2 regions of the Streptomyces sp. NPDC088554 genome follow, and region 2 is predicted to be linked to the other one. Evidence: riboswitches for the same ligand, from Rfam matches in the RefSeq annotation. Region 2 holds a riboswitch; the other holds the start of a gene.
The links. A riboswitch is a leader RNA that binds a small molecule or an ion and turns the genes downstream of it on or off. The one in region 2 is predicted to bind thiamine pyrophosphate.
Positions count from the first base shown of each region.

Region 1: linked by a shared signal. The riboswitch ahead of thiC (phosphomethylpyrimidine synthase ThiC) and the one ahead of ACIP8W_RS01660 (thiamine ABC transporter substrate binding subunit) in region 2 are both predicted to bind thiamine pyrophosphate.

Region 1 covers NZ_JBIVMF010000038.1:38,758-46,619, reverse strand. Annotated here, with positions in the region: gene ACIP8W_RS29435 (JmjC domain-containing protein) at 1-851, opposite strand, end outside; gene ACIP8W_RS29430 (hypothetical protein) at 924-1,094, opposite strand; gene ACIP8W_RS29425 (ATP-binding protein) at 1,277-1,759, opposite strand; gene ACIP8W_RS29420 (DUF5919 domain-containing protein) at 1,934-2,695, shown strand; gene ACIP8W_RS29415 (NUDIX hydrolase) at 2,682-3,149, shown strand; gene thiC (phosphomethylpyrimidine synthase ThiC) at 3,239-5,062, opposite strand; TPP riboswitch at 5,055-5,199, opposite strand; gene ACIP8W_RS29405 (YibE/F family protein) at 5,270-6,670, shown strand; gene ACIP8W_RS29400 (SsgA family sporulation/cell division regulator) at 6,756-7,190, opposite strand; gene ACIP8W_RS29395 (IclR family transcriptional regulator) at 7,293-7,862, opposite strand, start outside.
Region 2 covers NZ_JBIVMF010000001.1:398,838-406,699, forward strand. Annotated here, with positions in the region: gene ACIP8W_RS01650 (hypothetical protein) at 131-652, shown strand; gene rlmN (23S rRNA (adenine(2503)-C(2))-methyltransferase RlmN) at 1,135-2,241, shown strand; TPP riboswitch at 2,331-2,455, shown strand; gene ACIP8W_RS01660 (thiamine ABC transporter substrate binding subunit) at 2,539-3,648, shown strand; gene ACIP8W_RS01665 (ABC transporter permease) at 3,732-5,345, shown strand; gene ACIP8W_RS01670 (ABC transporter ATP-binding protein) at 5,345-6,448, shown strand; gene ACIP8W_RS01675 (hypothetical protein) at 6,702-6,893, opposite strand; partial or broken gene ACIP8W_RS01680 (glycosyltransferase) at 6,935-7,465, shown strand; gene ACIP8W_RS01685 (LOG family protein) at 7,508-7,862, opposite strand, start outside.

The DNA.
Region 1 (7,862 bases), on a different contig from region 2:
TGGGCGGCGAGGAAGTCCGCCGGTCCGCGCTGGCCGACGAGGCGGGTGGCGGCTTCCACGAGCGCGCCACTACCGGAACCGGAACGGTCGAGGTCGAGGCGGAAGACCTCCTGTTCACGGCACCAGTCGCCCAGCCAGGCCACCCAGGAGGCACCAGTGCGCTTGGTGATGCCGAAGGTGACGTGGAGGCTGTGACCGGCCCCGCTCCCGGTACGGGTGGCCTGGTGCCAGTGGCCGCGCGGGATGTGCATGACGTCGCCGGCCTGGAGCGTGCCGTTGAAGATCACGGTGTCGCTCGGGGTGTTGTTGGGGTCGGCATCCCGGTACATGGGCGCCGTGCGCGAGGTGCCTCGCACCTCCCAGTCCTTCTCCCCGGAGAGCTGGACGACGATCACGTCATGGTCGTCCCAGTGCAGCGGGAAGCCGGCGGCGTCGTTGGTGGTGAGGTACGCGTTCACCTGCACCCGCTCGTGCGCCCACCACTGCAAGGCGCGGCAGGTGACCTCCATGGTGGGGTCGAAGACGTTGACCTGGTCCATGATCAGCGTCGCGCCCTGCCGGAGCAGGTCGCCGAGGCGGTGCATGTTGGCCATCGGGATGGACTGTCCGCGCGGGCTGACGGTGTCGGTGAAGTACACGGCCGGGTGGACTTCCTCGCCCTTCTGGAAGGCCCGGAACTGAGGCCGGTTGAGGCTGCGTCGCATCGCGACGTCGAGCAACTTGTTGGGAGTGAGGATGCGCGACAGCAGCGCGTCGTCCTCGATCCGGCCGAGGGCGAAGCTGTTGCCGATCGGCTCGCAGCTGTCCCAGCCCAGGGCTGTCTCGATGGCGGTGACCAGACGGTGTTCCACTACGTACCTCCATGGGAGCGTGCGGGAAACGGGGCGGGAGCTGTGAAGCCCCGCCCCTGGGATGACCGGGTCCTACGCGACGTCGGTCAGGTTGCCGTCACCGCCGGGCCACGGCGAGTCGCCGGACGATCCGGCGTTGTCGGAGCGGAGGCTGTCGTACCGGTCCTGGACGGCGGTCAACTCCTCGACCGCGACCAGCAGCCCGCTCGTCTCCGGCGCCGGCTTCTTCGTGGTGTTCTCCACGTGGTGCTCCTTCCTTCATGGCTTCCGCCCACCTCTGGGCGGAAGGTCTGAGGTGAATCGCCCTGTGCTTCGGGCACTTGGGTGTGGAGCTGTGACGGCGCCGACCGTGGGGGTTGAAGCGGTCGGCGCCGCCGATCCGCCCGGCCGCGATTCCCTAGCCTGGCCAGGCGGAGCTTGAGGGGTCAGACGATCTGCGCGACGGGATCCGGCCGGGCCTGTGCGGCATGGACGAGCACGGCGAGTCGCGCGTCTCCCGTCAGCAATTGGTCGGCCGCGATCTCGAACCAGACGACCTTCCCGGCCCCTGCGGGATGCCACCCCCACGAGTGCGACAGCCCCGCGACCAGGATCAGACCCCGGCCGCCGGTCACGGTGTCCTGCGCCGAGTCCGGATTCGGGAGCCGGAGGCTGGTGTCCACGACCTCCACCCGCAAATGGATGCCTGTCCAACGCAGCGTCACCTTGCAGCGAGCCTTCGTGTGCTCCATGGCGTTCGCCAACAGCTCGCTCGTGCACAACTCGACATCGCGCAATGCGTCGTCCGACAGCGGCACGCGCCAGAACCGCGCGATCTCGACCACCAGCCGACGGGCCGACGGAACAGCCAACGGGTCCGGCTCAACGTCCCACTCCTGCGGGACCGGAAATGACGCAGCGTCAGGCATGGGAGAGCCCCCTTTCGAGCGCGTTGGCATGATCGGTGATCCCGAAGAGCTGAAGCCCTGTCACGATCTGATGCTCTCGCCGCATGCCAGGGCGTTCCTACCGCGTTTGCGGGACGTTTGGGACGCTTCATCGATACGGTTCGTCCCGTCCCCTACGGGCCAAAGAGGTGAACTATGAATCACGCTCTCCGCCGTGCGATGGCGAATGCCAAGATGACCGAAGCGCAGCTCGCAGAGGCATGCGACGTCGATGGCAAGACCGTCAGCCGATGGATCGCCAACCCCACCCGTATCCCCCACGCCCGACATCGATGGGCGGCCTGCGAGGCGCTGGGAGAGGAGGAAGCCACCTTGTGGCCAACCGCCGTCCGTTCGGCACTCAAGACGGGACCAGACCGCGAGGTCATCCAGGTGTTCCCGTATCGATCAGCCGCACCCTCCGCGCTCTGGCGGTCGCTCATCACCAAGGCGCAGCGTGAGCTGACGTTCGCCGGATACACCAACTACTTCCTGTGGTTGGAACAGGCGAACCTGGCCGGCGCGCTCCGCCGGAAGGCCCGGACCGGTTGCCGGATCCGGTTCCTCATCGGCGATCCGGACAGTCCTGTCACCCGGGCTCGCGAGGCCGAGGAAGGCGTCCCGCTCACCCTGTCCACCCGTATCGCCGTAACGCTGAGCGAGCTGCAACGGCTGCGGGACGTCGGGGACATCGAGGGGCGGTTCGAGACCGGGCACGTCAACCTGTCCGTCTTCCGGTTCGATGACGAGATGATCGTGACGCCGATCCTCGCCCGCAGGGTCGGCCATGACTCGCCGATGATGCACCTGAGGCGAGCGCAGGACGACGGCATGTTCGATCAGTTCGCCGATCACGTCGAAGAACTCTGGAGTCGCGGGCGCAACATCTGGGAGGGAGCGCAACATGGCCAGGCGTGACTACGAGGACGACCCGAACGCACCGAAGCCCAACAGCCTCGTTCCAGCCGCCTCAGTGGTCGTCGTGGACGAGTCAGGCCACATCCTGCTCCAGCGGCGTACGGACAACGGGATGTGGGCGCTGCCCGGCGGAAAGATGGAGCTGGGCGAATCACTCGCGGGGTGCGGCATCCGGGAGACCTTCGAAGAGACCGGCATCCACGTGGAGATCACGGGCATTGTGGGGACCTACACCAACCCCGGCCACGTCTTCGCCTACGACGACGGCGAAGTGCGCCAGGAGTTCTCCATCTGCCTGCTCGCTCGGCCGACGAGCGGAGAACTGCGAGTGTCCGACGAGTCGTTCGAGGTGGCCTGGTTCAAGCCGGATGACGTGGACGGCCTGGCCATGGTCCCGAGCATCCGCAAGCGGATCGACGACTGGCGGTCCGGACGGGGCCCGGCCATCCGGTAGTCGGATGCCGGGCCCTGCCAAGCCCAGTGAGCCGTGTGTGGCTGAGCCCTCCCCCGAGGACCGAGGAAGGGCTCAGCCACGCGCAGGCGTCAGTCCGCCATCGGCAGGTAGACCTTGTTGCCCTGGGCCTTGAACTCCTCGGACATCGCCTTCATGCCCTGCACAGCGGCCTCGTCGTACTCCGGCGAAGCCTCGCCGCCGCCGAACTTCTCATTGATGGATTTACTGATCTTCATCGAGCAGAACTTCGGACCGCACATCGAGCAGAAGTGCGCCGTCTTGGCCGGCTCCGCCGGGAGCGTCTCGTCATGGAACTCCCGGGCCGTGTCCGGGTCGAGCGCCAGATTGAACTGGTCCTCCCAGCGGAACTCGAACCGGGCGTCGGACATCGCGTCGTCCCACTCCTGCGCCCCCGGATGTCCCTTGGCGAGATCCGCCGCATGAGCCGCGATCTTGTACGTGATGACCCCCGTCTTCACGTCATCCCGGTTCGGCAGCCCCAGGTGCTCCTTCGGCGTCACGTAACAGAGCATCGCCGTCCCCCACCACGCGATCATCGCCGCGCCGATACCGGAGGTGATGTGGTCGTACGCCGGAGCCACATCGGTCGTCAGCGGGCCGAGCGTGTAGAACGGGGCTTCCTCGCAGATCTCCTGCTGAAGGTCGATGTTCTCCTTGATCTTGTGCATCGGGACATGGCCAGGGCCCTCGATCATCGTCTGCACCCCCAGCCGCTTGGCCGTCGAGTTCAGCTCGCCCAGCGTGCGCAACTCCGCGAACTGCGCCTCGTCGTTGGCGTCCGCGATGGAACCCGGCCGCAGACCGTCGCCCAGGGAGTACGTCACGTCGTAGGCCGCGAGGATCTCGCACAGCTCCTCGAAGTTCTCGTACAGGAACGACTCCTTGTGGTGCGCGAGACACCAGGCGGCCATGATCGATCCGCCGCGCGAGACGATGCCCGTCTTGCGACGGGCCGTCAGCGACACGTACCGCAGCAGTACGCCCGCGTGCACCGTCATGTAGTCGACGCCCTGCTCGGCCTGTTCGATCACCGTGTCCCGATAAATTTCCCAGGTCAGCTCCTCGGCCTTGCCGTCGACCTTTTCGAGCGCCTGATAGAGCGGCACAGTACCGATGGGCACGGGGGAGTTGCGCAGCACCCACTCCCGGGTGGTGTGGATATTGCGGCCGGTGGAGAGGTCCATGACCGTGTCCGCGCCCCAGCGGGTCGCCCAGGTCATCTTCTCCACCTCCGCCTCGATGGAGGAGGTGACCGCGGAGTTGCCGATGTTGGCGTTGACCTTCACCAGGAACCGCTTCCCGATGATCATCGGTTCGGTCTCCGGGTGATTGACGTTCGCCGGCAGTACGGCACGCCCGGCCGCGATCTCCTCGCGTACGACCTCCGGGGGCACGTTCTCGCGGATCGCGACGTACTCCATCTCCGGGGTGATCTCCCCTCGGCGGGCATACGCGAGCTGTGTCACCGGCTGCCCGCCCCTGGACCGCCGCGGCCTGCGCGGACGGCCGGGGAACACCGCGTCGAGGCCCCGCAGATCAGTCGCTCCGCTCCGGAGCAGCCCCCCGCGCGGCGAGGTGTGCTTGAGCCCGTCGTCCTCGGGGCGGACGGGCCTGCCCTCGTACTCCTCGGTGTCGCCGCGCGTGATGATCCAGCTCTCCCGCAGGGGCGCGAGGCCCCGGCGTACCTCGGTGTCGACAGCGGGGTCGGTGTACGGCCCCGACGTGTCGTACAGCGTCACATCCGCGCCCGTGGTGAGGTGCACCCTGCGGACCGGCACCTGGAGATCCGGACGGGAACCCCGGACATATCCCTTGTGCCAGCCGATGGACCTTACGGTCCCGTCCGGATTCCCCGAATCCGAGGCAGGCGTGCGTGTGTCCTGAACGGTCATGAGACCTACTCCCTACGCCGGCATTACCCGGTAACAGGTTCAGCGGTCGGCGCAGCTCAGGCGTCCGGGGAAAAGTCCCGGGACCCCTCGTTCAGCGCCCTCTCAGCCCGGTGCTCCGAGCTCCCGCGTGTGCAAAGGTGCCCCCACGCTAGCGTCATTTCCGGCGTGCTGAACAGAGGGCCCCACCCTTCTTGCGATGATCGGTCGGTGACCTCATCCCAGCAGACTCACGAACCGCACGGCCACTCGCACAGCCACGGCCCCGCCGCACCCGTCTCCCGACACCTCCGCAAGGTGATCGCGGCGGTTCTGATCCCGTTCGCGACCGCGGTGGTCATCGGGCTCGCCGTGCTCTGGCCGGGCGGCGCTCCGGCGCACGAACGCACGGGGGTCGGCTTCGACCGGCAGACCGAGCAGGGCCGGGTGGTGCAGATCGAGCGGGTCGACTGCAAGGACGTGAACGCCTCGCAGATCCCGTCCTCCGGCACCTCGACGCCCCAGGGACGCGAGGCGGCGCGGGGGGAGACCGGGGAGTGCAAGAAGGCGACGGTCGAGGTGACTTCCGGCAAGGAGAAGGGCCGGACCTTCGTCGAGGTCGTCCAGCCGGACGCACCACGGCAGTTTCACGTGAAACAGGGCGTCGTGGTGGCATACGCACCCGACGCGCCCCGTGATCTCCAATACTCGGTGACCGATGTGGACCGCAAGTTCCCCATGGCGCTGCTGGCCGGCATCTTCGCGCTCGCGGTGATCGCGGTGGGACGGATGCGTGGTGTCATGGCGCTGGTCGCGCTCGTCGTCTCGTTCGCCATTCTGACGCTGTTCATCCTGCCCGCGATCCTTCAGGGCTCGAACCCGCTGATCGTGGCGGTGGTCGGGGCCAGCGCGATCATGTTGATCGCCCTCTACGCCTGCCACGGTCTGACGGCCCGCACCTCGGTCGCGGTCCTCGGCACGCTGATCTCCCTGCTGCTGATCGGCCTGCTGGGATCGCTCTTCATCGGCTGGGCGAGCCTGACGGGCAACACGGACGACAACACCGGGCTGATCCACGGCCTCTACCCCGAGATCGATATGAGCGGTCTGCTGCTGGCGGGCGTCATCATCGGATCGCTCGGTGTCCTCGACGATGTGACGGTCACACAGACCTCGGCGGTCTGGGAGCTGCGCCAGGCGGATCCGACGATGGGGCCCCGCGCGCTCTACCGGGCGGGCATCCGAATCGGTCGGGACCACATCGCCTCGGTCGTCAACACGCTCGTGCTCGCCTACGCGGGTGCGGCGCTGCCGCTGCTGCTGCTCTTCTCGATCGCGCAGTCGAGCGTGGGCTCGGTCGCCAACAGCGAGCTGGTGGCGGAGGAGATCGTACGGACCCTGGTGGGTTCGATCGGTCTGGTCGCGTCGGTCCCGGTGACCACCGCGCTGGCGGCCCTGGTGGTCTCGGCCGACCGGCAGACCCCTGGGAACACGGCTCAGCCGACCCCCACGGGCTCCGGACCGGACACAGACGGTCCGGCACCCGCGGGGCGGGAGGAGACCCTCTCCACACCGGTGCCGAGCATCTCGGCACGCACGCTCGGCGGCCGGGGCCGCCGCCGCAAGAAGTAGCCGTACGGTCCCGGAGGGGGCCGGGAGGCCCGAGGCCGTACCACCCGCTGTCGGTACGGCCTCGAAACCACCCGGACGGCCCCGTTCAGCCTGCGTTCTCCTCGGCAAGGATGCGTCCGAGCGCATCCTCCAGATTGCCCTCGAAATCGCTGAGCGTCCGCTCCTGACCGAGCGGCACCAGTCGGTCCGTACGGTCGAGGAAGGCGACCAGCGGTGCGGCGCTGACCCTGAACAGCGCGTGGTCTTCGCCCACTTGAAGCCTCATATGAACATCGGAGAGATCCTCCGGTGTGGTCGGGGAGATATGCACATCACCGTCTCCACTGGGTGTATTGATGCCGTCGAGCAGTAGCTCGCGGCCGAAAGTCCAGGTGACAGGGGCGTCTCCGGGCAGATGAAAAGTCATCCGCACCGCGTAGGGATCCCTCATCTCGTAGTGGAGTTCCACCGGGATACGGAACGAGAGCTCCTCGGAGACGAGGAAGCTCATCAGGACCTCGGCCTGGACCGACTCGCGCATCGTGTACTCCGGAGTAGATGAAGCAGTGGCTGGGAATGATCCCCGTTGACCCTCTTGACGCAATCGTCCTGTAAGCGCTAGCAGATCACAAGGAGTAATTTTTCAGATACTGATAGAGAAGTCGAGTGCACTCAGCAACGATCTACTCTCTCTGCGTAACCGTTCGATTGCCGGAAGCAGCCGCCCTTGGCGCTGAAGAGGTACAGAAATAGCCAAAGCGGCCACCGCGGATCCAGCGGTGACCGGGACGGCGGCACAGACGGTGCCGAGCACATACCCCTGCCGCTCCACCACCGGATCCGCCCGCCCCCGAGCGGCGAGACGCTCCATCAGCGCCGGGCGGTCGGGCACGGAGTACGGGGTGAGCGGACGGACGGGATAGCGGTCCAGATGGTCCCGGAGCGACGCCTCGTCGAGCTGTCCGAGCAGACACTGCCCGATCGCATGGGCGTGCGCCGTCTCGCGGAAGTCCGCCCACTCGTCCACCGCGGGCGCCTCGGGGCTGTCCGCCACGGCGACGACTTCGATCTCGCCCTCGTGATAGACCGCGAAGTACACCGGGACACCGAGGGTGTCGTGCCAGCGCCCGAGCGAATCGGCGATCCTGCCCCGCCAGTCCTGCGGAGCCTCGCCCCGGGCCAGCCGCTGCACGGCGCCGCCGAGCACGAAGAC
Region 2 (7,862 bases):
CCGGTCCGACAGCGCGGCCACCGGACCCGGGACCGGGTGGGTCGTCACCGCCGGCAAGTCGCGAGTGGGAGATGAAGATCACGATCTACGCCTTGAGCGGCGGTGTGGCCGTGGGGGAAAGATGTCGACCATGCACACTGATTCTGTCATGGACATTACCGCGCCGGCTTTCGGGGCAGTGATGGGCTGTCTGTCCGACACCTTCACGACGACACCGTGGAAGCCGGTGCACGCCGACTACCACGACGGCCGCTACACGGGTCTCTACGACGTCGATCTGGAGCATGACGCGGACCCCAGGGCGCCCCACAAGCTGCTCGTACATGGTTCCACGCTGTACCAGATCGCCGAGTACCACGCGTTGAGCGCGTGTTTGTTCTCCTACTACAACGGCCATCACGAAGCGTTGTCGCACATCCCCAGGATGTCCTGGGAGGAGGCGCGGCGGCGTTTCCTGATCACGTCGGTGGACCTCCGCCTCCACAAGCCCGTGTTCGAGCGCAGCGTGCCCGTTACGTTCACCTTCGAGGACGTCACCGACAAGTACGAGAGCCACCAACTGGTCTTCTTCACGGGCCACGTGGACGTCGCCGACGGATCGCACCGGGCCGTACTCGGCGGCTGCCTCAACTTGCGGGACGACCTCATCTGACAGCGTCCCACGCGCGATGGGCTCTGCGCCGATGACACCGGTTTCCCGGTCCGATGAATCCATATCCCGGGTCTGTATCCCGGGTCTGTCCCGGGGCGTCGACCCGTCATCGGGTGCCCCTCCACGCCAGGCTCATGGCTGGAGCACTGGACAGGGCCCAGCCGTCGACCACGCAGGGGGACCTCGTAACGACCGTAACGAGGTCCCCGCTGCCGGCGGGCGCACTGCCGCGTGCCTCGAACGGGGGCATGAGGTGTTTCGGCCGAACATCTCCACGACCCGCTACGCCGGCGTGTGCGGGAAAGCTCATGGGGCTCCGTCCGTACCGTCGTTTCGGCGGGTACGGAGCGGGGGAGAGGCCGCCCATCTGCCTCGCCGGCGTGCGGGTGGGAGCCCGCCCCGCCGTCCCTCCCCGGGCCTCCGAGGGGGTGGGTCCGCGGTCAGGCTGGTCACCACGCCCCGTCTGCGACACTGGGGGGACCATGCCTGTACCCGGAGAACTCACTTTCGTCGCGCCCCGCGGAGCCAAGAAGCCCCCGAGGCATCTCGCCGACCTCACACCCGACGAGCGCCGCGAGGCTGTTGTCGCGATCGGGGAGAAGGCGTTCCGTGCCAAGCAGCTGTCGCAGCACTACTTCGCGCGGTACGCACACGACCCCGAGCAGTGGACGGACATTCCGGCCGCCGCGCGTCAGAGGCTCGCGACCGAGCTGCTGCCCGATCTGATGTCGGTGGTACGGCACATCTCGTGCGACGACGACGCCACCCGCAAGACGCTCTGGCGGCTGCACGACGGCACGCTCGTCGAGTCCGTGCTGATGCGCTACCCGGACAGGGTCACGATGTGCATCTCGTCCCAGGCCGGGTGCGGGATGAACTGTCCGTTCTGTGCGACCGGGCAGGCGGGGCTCGACCGGAATCTCTCGACCGCGGAGATCGTGCACCAGATCGTCGACGGGATGCGCGCGCTGCGTGACGGGGAGGTTCCCGGTGGGGCCTCGCGGCTGTCGAACATCGTGTTCATGGGGATGGGTGAGCCCCTCGCCAACTACAAGCGGGTGGTCGGGGCGATCCGTCGGCTGACCGACCCGGAGCCGGACGGGCTCGGGCTCTCGCAGCGGGGGATCACCGTTTCGACGGTCGGTCTGGTCCCGGCGATGCTGCGGTTCGCGGACGAGGGCTTCAAGTGCCGTCTCGCGGTCTCGCTGCACGCGCCCGACGACGAGCTGCGCGACACCCTCGTCCCGGTCAATACGCGCTGGAACGTCCGGGAGGTACTGGACGCCGCCTGGGAGTACGCGGAGAAGTCCGGCCGCCGGATCTCCATCGAGTACGCCCTGATCAGGGACATCAACGACCAGGCATGGCGCGGCGACCGGCTGGGCCGGCTACTGAAGGGGAAGCGGGTGCATGTCAACCTGATCCCGCTCAACCCCACGCCGGGCTCGAAGTGGACGGCGTCGCGCCCCGAGGACGAGAAGAAGTTCGTCGAGGCGATCGCCGCGCACGGGGTGCCCGTGACCGTACGGGACACCCGTGGCCAGGAGATCGACGGAGCGTGCGGGCAGCTGGCGGCTTCGGAGCGCTAGCAGCGGAATCGCCGGGGTAATCTTGGCCGGAAACCGTTAGATTTCCTGAAACATCGCATTTTCAATTTTTCGATACCTGAATACATCGTAATTTCCGACAGGGGAGCGCCACAGCGCTGAGAGTGCGGCATGGTCCGTGAGAGCGGACAACGGTCGCAGACCCTCTGAACCTTGCCCAGGTCATTCTGGGTAGGAAGTTCGGACACCACTCAAGCTGTTGCGCCCTGCCCGGGTTCCGGTCCGTCCGGAGTCCGGGCAGGGCCGCGTCTTCTCCTGGATATCCCAGGAGGAAAACCAGTGAGTATCACCAGCACCACCGCCGGAGTCGGAAGGGCCGCGGCCGCCGCTCTGGCCGCCGCGCTCGGGGTCTCCCTCCTCGCCGCCTGCGGTGGCGACGACGGGGGGAAGGCCGACGGAGGGACCCCGTCCAAGACCGTCACCCTCGTCAGCCATGACTCGTTCAACGCTTCGCCCGCCGTGCTCAAGGAGTTCACCAAGGAGACCGGCTACACGGTCAGGGTGCTGAAGAGCGGGGACGCGGGCGAGGCCCTCAACAAGGAGATCCTGACCAAGGGGTCCCCGCAGGGCGACGTTTTCTTCGGCGTCGACAACACGCTGCTCTCCCGGGCCCTCGGCAACGGCATCTTCACGCCGTACGAGGCGAAGGGGCTCGGGCGGGTCGACACGGCGGCGCGGCCCGACAAGGGTGAGTACCGGGTCACCCCGATCGACACCGGGGATATCTGCATCAACTACGACAAGAAGTATTTCGCGGACAGAAAGTTGGCGCCGCCGCAGTCCTTCGACGATCTGGTCAAGCCCGCCTACAAGAACCTGCTGGTCACCGAGAACGCCGCCACCTCGTCGCCCGGTCTCGGCTTCCTCCTCGGCACCGTCGCGCGGTACGGCGACGACGGCTGGCAGGACTACTGGAAGAAGCTGAAGGCCAACGGCGTCCAGGTCGTCGACGGCTGGGAGCAGGCGTACAACGAGTCCTTCTCGGGCTCCGCGGGCGGCAGGAAGGCCAAGGGGAACCGGCCCCTCGTCGTCTCGTACGCCTCCAGCCCGCCGGCCGAGGTGCTGTACGCCGAGCCGCGGCCGAAGACCGCCCCGACCGGGGTCGCCACCGGCACCTGCTTCCGGCAGACCGAGTTCGCCGGGCTGCTCAAGGGTGCGAAGAACGAGGCCGGGGGCAAGGCCCTGCTGGACTTCCTGATCAGCGGGAAGTTCCAGGCGGACATGCCGCTCAGCATGTTCGTGAACCCCGTGGTCAAGGATGTCGCGCTGCCGAAGCTGTTCACGGAGTTCGGCGCGACCGTCGACAAGCCGGAAACCGTCGCCCCGGCGAAGATCGCCGCCAACCGTGAGCAGTGGATCCAGTCGTGGTCCTCACTCGTAGTGAAGTAGCACGGCAGAAGCCCCCGAGGAAGCCCACGGGGAAGTCCATGAAGGGGCGGGCCGTGCGCGCCACCGCGCTGCGGCTCGCCCTCATGGCCGGGCCCGTCGCCTTCTTCGCGGTCTTCTTCGCCTACCCGGTGGCCGCGATCGTCGGGCGCGGGCTGAAGACCGGCGGCGGCTGGCAGCTCGGCCGGATCGCCGATGTCCTGGGCCGCCGGGACATCCTCGACGTGCTGTGGTTCACCGGCTGGCAGGCGCTCGCCTCCACCGCGCTGACCCTGCTGGTGGCGCTGCCCGGCGCCTATGTCTTCGCGCGCCTGGACTTCCCCGGGAAGCAGCTGCTGCGCGCGGTGGTCACCGTGCCGTTCGTCCTGCCGACCGTTGTCGTCGGTACGGCGTTCCTGGCGCTGCTCGGGCGCGGCGGACTGCTGGACGAGCTGGGGGGCGTACGGCTCGACACCACTGTCTGGGCGATCCTCCTCGCCCATGTCTTCTTCAACTACGCGGTGGTCGTACGTACCGTGGGCGGCCTCTGGGCACAGCTCGACCCGCGCCAGGAGCAGGCCGCGCGGGTGCTCGGCGCGGGACGGTTCACGGCCTGGTGGCGGGTGACGCTGCCCGCGCTCGCGCCCGCCGTGGCGGCGGCGGCGCTGATGGTGTTCCTGTTCACCTTCACCTCCTTCGGCGTCGTACAGATCCTCGGCGGACCCGGCTACTCCACCCTGGAGGTGGAGATCTACCGGCAGACCGCGCAGCTGCTGGACCTGCCGACCGCCGCCGTGCTGACCCTGATCCAGTTCGTGGCCGTCGGCGGGATCCTGGCGGTGCACGCGTGGACCGTACGGAAACGGGAGACCGCGCTGCGGCTGGTGGATCCCGGGCGGACCGCGAGCAGACCGCGCGGCGCCGGGCAGTGGGCGCTGCTGGGCGGGGTTCTCACCACCGTGATCCTGCTGATCGTGCTGCCGCTGGGGGTGCTGGTCGAGCGCTCCCTCGACGGGCCCGGCGGGTACGGGTTCGGTTTCTACCGGGCGCTCGGATCGGTCGAGGCCAGTGGGGGAACGTTTCTGGTGCCGCCGCTGGAGGCGGTCGGGAACTCGCTGTGGTACGCGCTGGCCGCGACCGGCATCGCCCTGGTCGTGGGCGGGCTGGCAGCCGCCGCGCTGGCCCGGCGGGCGGGCCGGCTCGTGCGGGGCTTCGACGCGCTGCTGATGCTGCCGCTGGGCGTCTCCGCCGTCACCGTCGGCTTCGGCTTCCTGATCACCCTCGACCGGCCGCCGCTGGATCTGCGGGCCTCCTGGATCCTCGTACCGCTCGCGCAGGCGCTGGTGGGCGTCCCCTTCGTCGTACGGACCATGCTGCCCGTCCTGCGCGCGGTCGACGGGCGGCTGCGCGAGGCCGCCGCGGTCCTCGGGGCGTCGCCGCTGCGGGTCTGGCGGGAGGTGGATCTGCCGCTGGTGCGCCGGGCGGTGCTGGTGGCGGCCGGGTTCGCGTTCGCCGTCTCGCTCGGCGAGTTCGGTGCGACGGTCTTCATCGCGCGCCCGGACCGGCCGACGCTGCCGGTGGCCGTGGCCCGGTTGCTGGGGCGGCCCGGTGAACTCAACTACGGGCAGGCGATGGCCCTGGCCACGGTCCTGATGGTGGTGTGCGCGGTGTCGCTGCTGGCGCTCGAACGTATCCGTACCGACCGTTCCGGAGAATTCTGATGGCCCTGCTGACCCTGTCGGACGTGACCGTGCGCTTCGGGAACCGCGAGGCCGCGCGCACCGCGCTCGACGCGGTGGACCTGGAGATCGCCGAGCACGAGATCGTCTGTGTGCTGGGGCCCAGCGGCAGCGGCAAGTCGACGCTCCTGCGGGTCGTCGCCGGGCTGCTGGAACCGGCCGGCGGCCGGGTGCTGCTCGACGGCGCCGACCAGTCGGGGACACCGGTCCACCGGCGCGGGGTCGGGCTGATGTTCCAGGACCACCAGCTCTTCCCGCAGCACGACGTGGGCGGCAACGTCGCCTTCGGGCTGCGGATGCGAGGCCTGCCGCGCGAGGAGCGCGCGCGCCGGGTGGCGGAGCTGCTCGACCTCGTCGGGCTGCCGGGCGCCGAGCCGCGCGCCATCGCCGCGCTCTCCGGCGGCGAGCAGCAGCGCGTCGCCCTGGCGCGCGCCCTCGCCCCCCGGCCCCGGCTGCTGATGCTGGACGAGCCCCTCGGCCAGCTCGACCGGGGCCTGCGCGAACGGCTCGTCGTCGAGCTGCGCGGCCTGTTCGGACGGCTCGGTACGACCGTGCTCGCCGTCACCCACGACCAGGGCGAGGCGTTCGCGCTCGCCGACCGGGTCGTGGTGATGCGCGACGGCCGGATCGCCCAGACCGGCACCCCGCTGGAGGTCTGGCAGCGCCCCGCCTCCGCGTTCGTGGCGCGCTTCCTCGGCTTCGACAACGTCGTGGCGGCAACCGTGCAAGGAGGGGCCGACGGGTTCGCCGACACCGTCTGGGGCCGGCTCCCGGTGCCCGCGGGCTCGGCCGGGGGCGAGCACACCGTACTCGTACGGCCCGCCGGGGTGCGGCTGACGGACCCCGCCGAGGGGCTGCGCTGCACGGTCGAGGCGCGTACGTTCCGGGGCAGCCGGGTGGCGCTGCTGCTGCGGCCGGACAGCGGGCCCGTCCTGGAGGCCGAGTGCGGGCTGCGCGACGCCCCGGACGAGGGCGCGACGGTCGGGGTGACCTTCGCCGTCGAGGACGTGGTGGTCCTGGCGGGCGACGGGCGGCCGGCTCGGCCCGTACAGGCGGCGGCGAAGCCGTCCTCCCGGACGCGGTAGCCGGTGATCAGCCCGTTCTCGACGCCGGCCGCATCGCGAAGGGCGATACGAACCTCCGGCCCGTCGCCCGTACGGTCCCGGCGAGCCACCCGCTGACCAGCGCCCGCGTGCCGTCCGCGCTGACCGCGTCGACCGCCGTCCCCGCCGGATCGGGCGTCTGGCCCTCGGCCGGCTCCCGGAAGTGGTCCGCGACCTCGGCGCGGGTCGAGCGCGGCCTGATCCCCTGCCGAGCGGCGGCGACGGCGTCGAGACCTCACAGGTCATCGCCCGGGGCGGGTGGCTCCCCCGCCCGTACCAGACCGAGTTCGTACGCCAGGATCACCGCCTGCGCCCGGTGCCGCAGGCGCATCTTCGCGAACAGCAGCCGCTGCGCCGAGTCCCGCTCGCGTCGCGTCTCCTCACGGGCGCGTACGGCGTCCCCGGCGCTGACCGCGCCCAGGATCACCGCGGTCAGGACGAGGGTCTCGGTGTAGAAACCGTCGTACGCGCGACCGCGCCTCCACGCTGCTGCCGACGCCCCGGGCCACCGGCCGCGCGGTGGAACTCGCCGGCCGGTACGGCTGCGGCACCGTCTGGTTCGGCGCGGCGGCGCCGCTCGGGCTGATGGCGGGACGGCTGCGGCAGGAGGCCGGGATACGGCGGATGGTCGCCACCACGCACGGCCACGAGGTGTGGTGGGCACGCACACCCGGTGCACGCGGGCTGCTGCGCCGGATCGGCGCGGGCGTCGACGCCCTGACCTGCCTCGGGGCGAGCACACGCGGGCCGATCGAGGCGGCGGCCGCCGGGCTGCCGGTCCTGGTGGGGGACTCGGGAGGGGCGCCCGACGCCGTGCGCGACGGGGAGACGGGACATGTCGTGGACGGCCGCCGCCCGGCGGACATCGCGGACCGGCTGGTCCAGCTGCTGGAAGACCGCGAAGGAGCACGCGGGATGGGGAGGAAGGGGCGCGCATGGGTGCGTACGGAATGGGACTGGGACCGGTCGTACGAACGACTGGCCGCGCTGCTGCGGTGAGGGCGATTCCGGTGGTTTCCGGGGACCGGGGCGCCGCCGCGATCAGGACGCGGTCAGCCGGGCGAGCGCCGCCGGAGCCTCGTCCACGCTGTCGACGAGCGCGATCCGGGACTCCATCCGCCGCTCCTTCGCCAGTGCCCGCAGCAGCGGCCAGGCCGGCAGCCGTTCCGTCCAGTGCGCGCGGTCGACCAGGACCATCGGGGTGGGTTCGCCGCGCGATCCGTAGTAGTTCGGGGTCGCGTTGTCGAAGATCTCCTGGACCGTGCCCGCCGCGCCGGGCAGGAAGATCACCCCGGAGTTGGAGCGGGCCAGCAGCCCGTCCTCCCGGGTCGCGTTGGCGAAGTACTTGGCGATGTGCGACGCGAAGGCGTTCGGCGGCTCGTGGCCGTAGAACCAG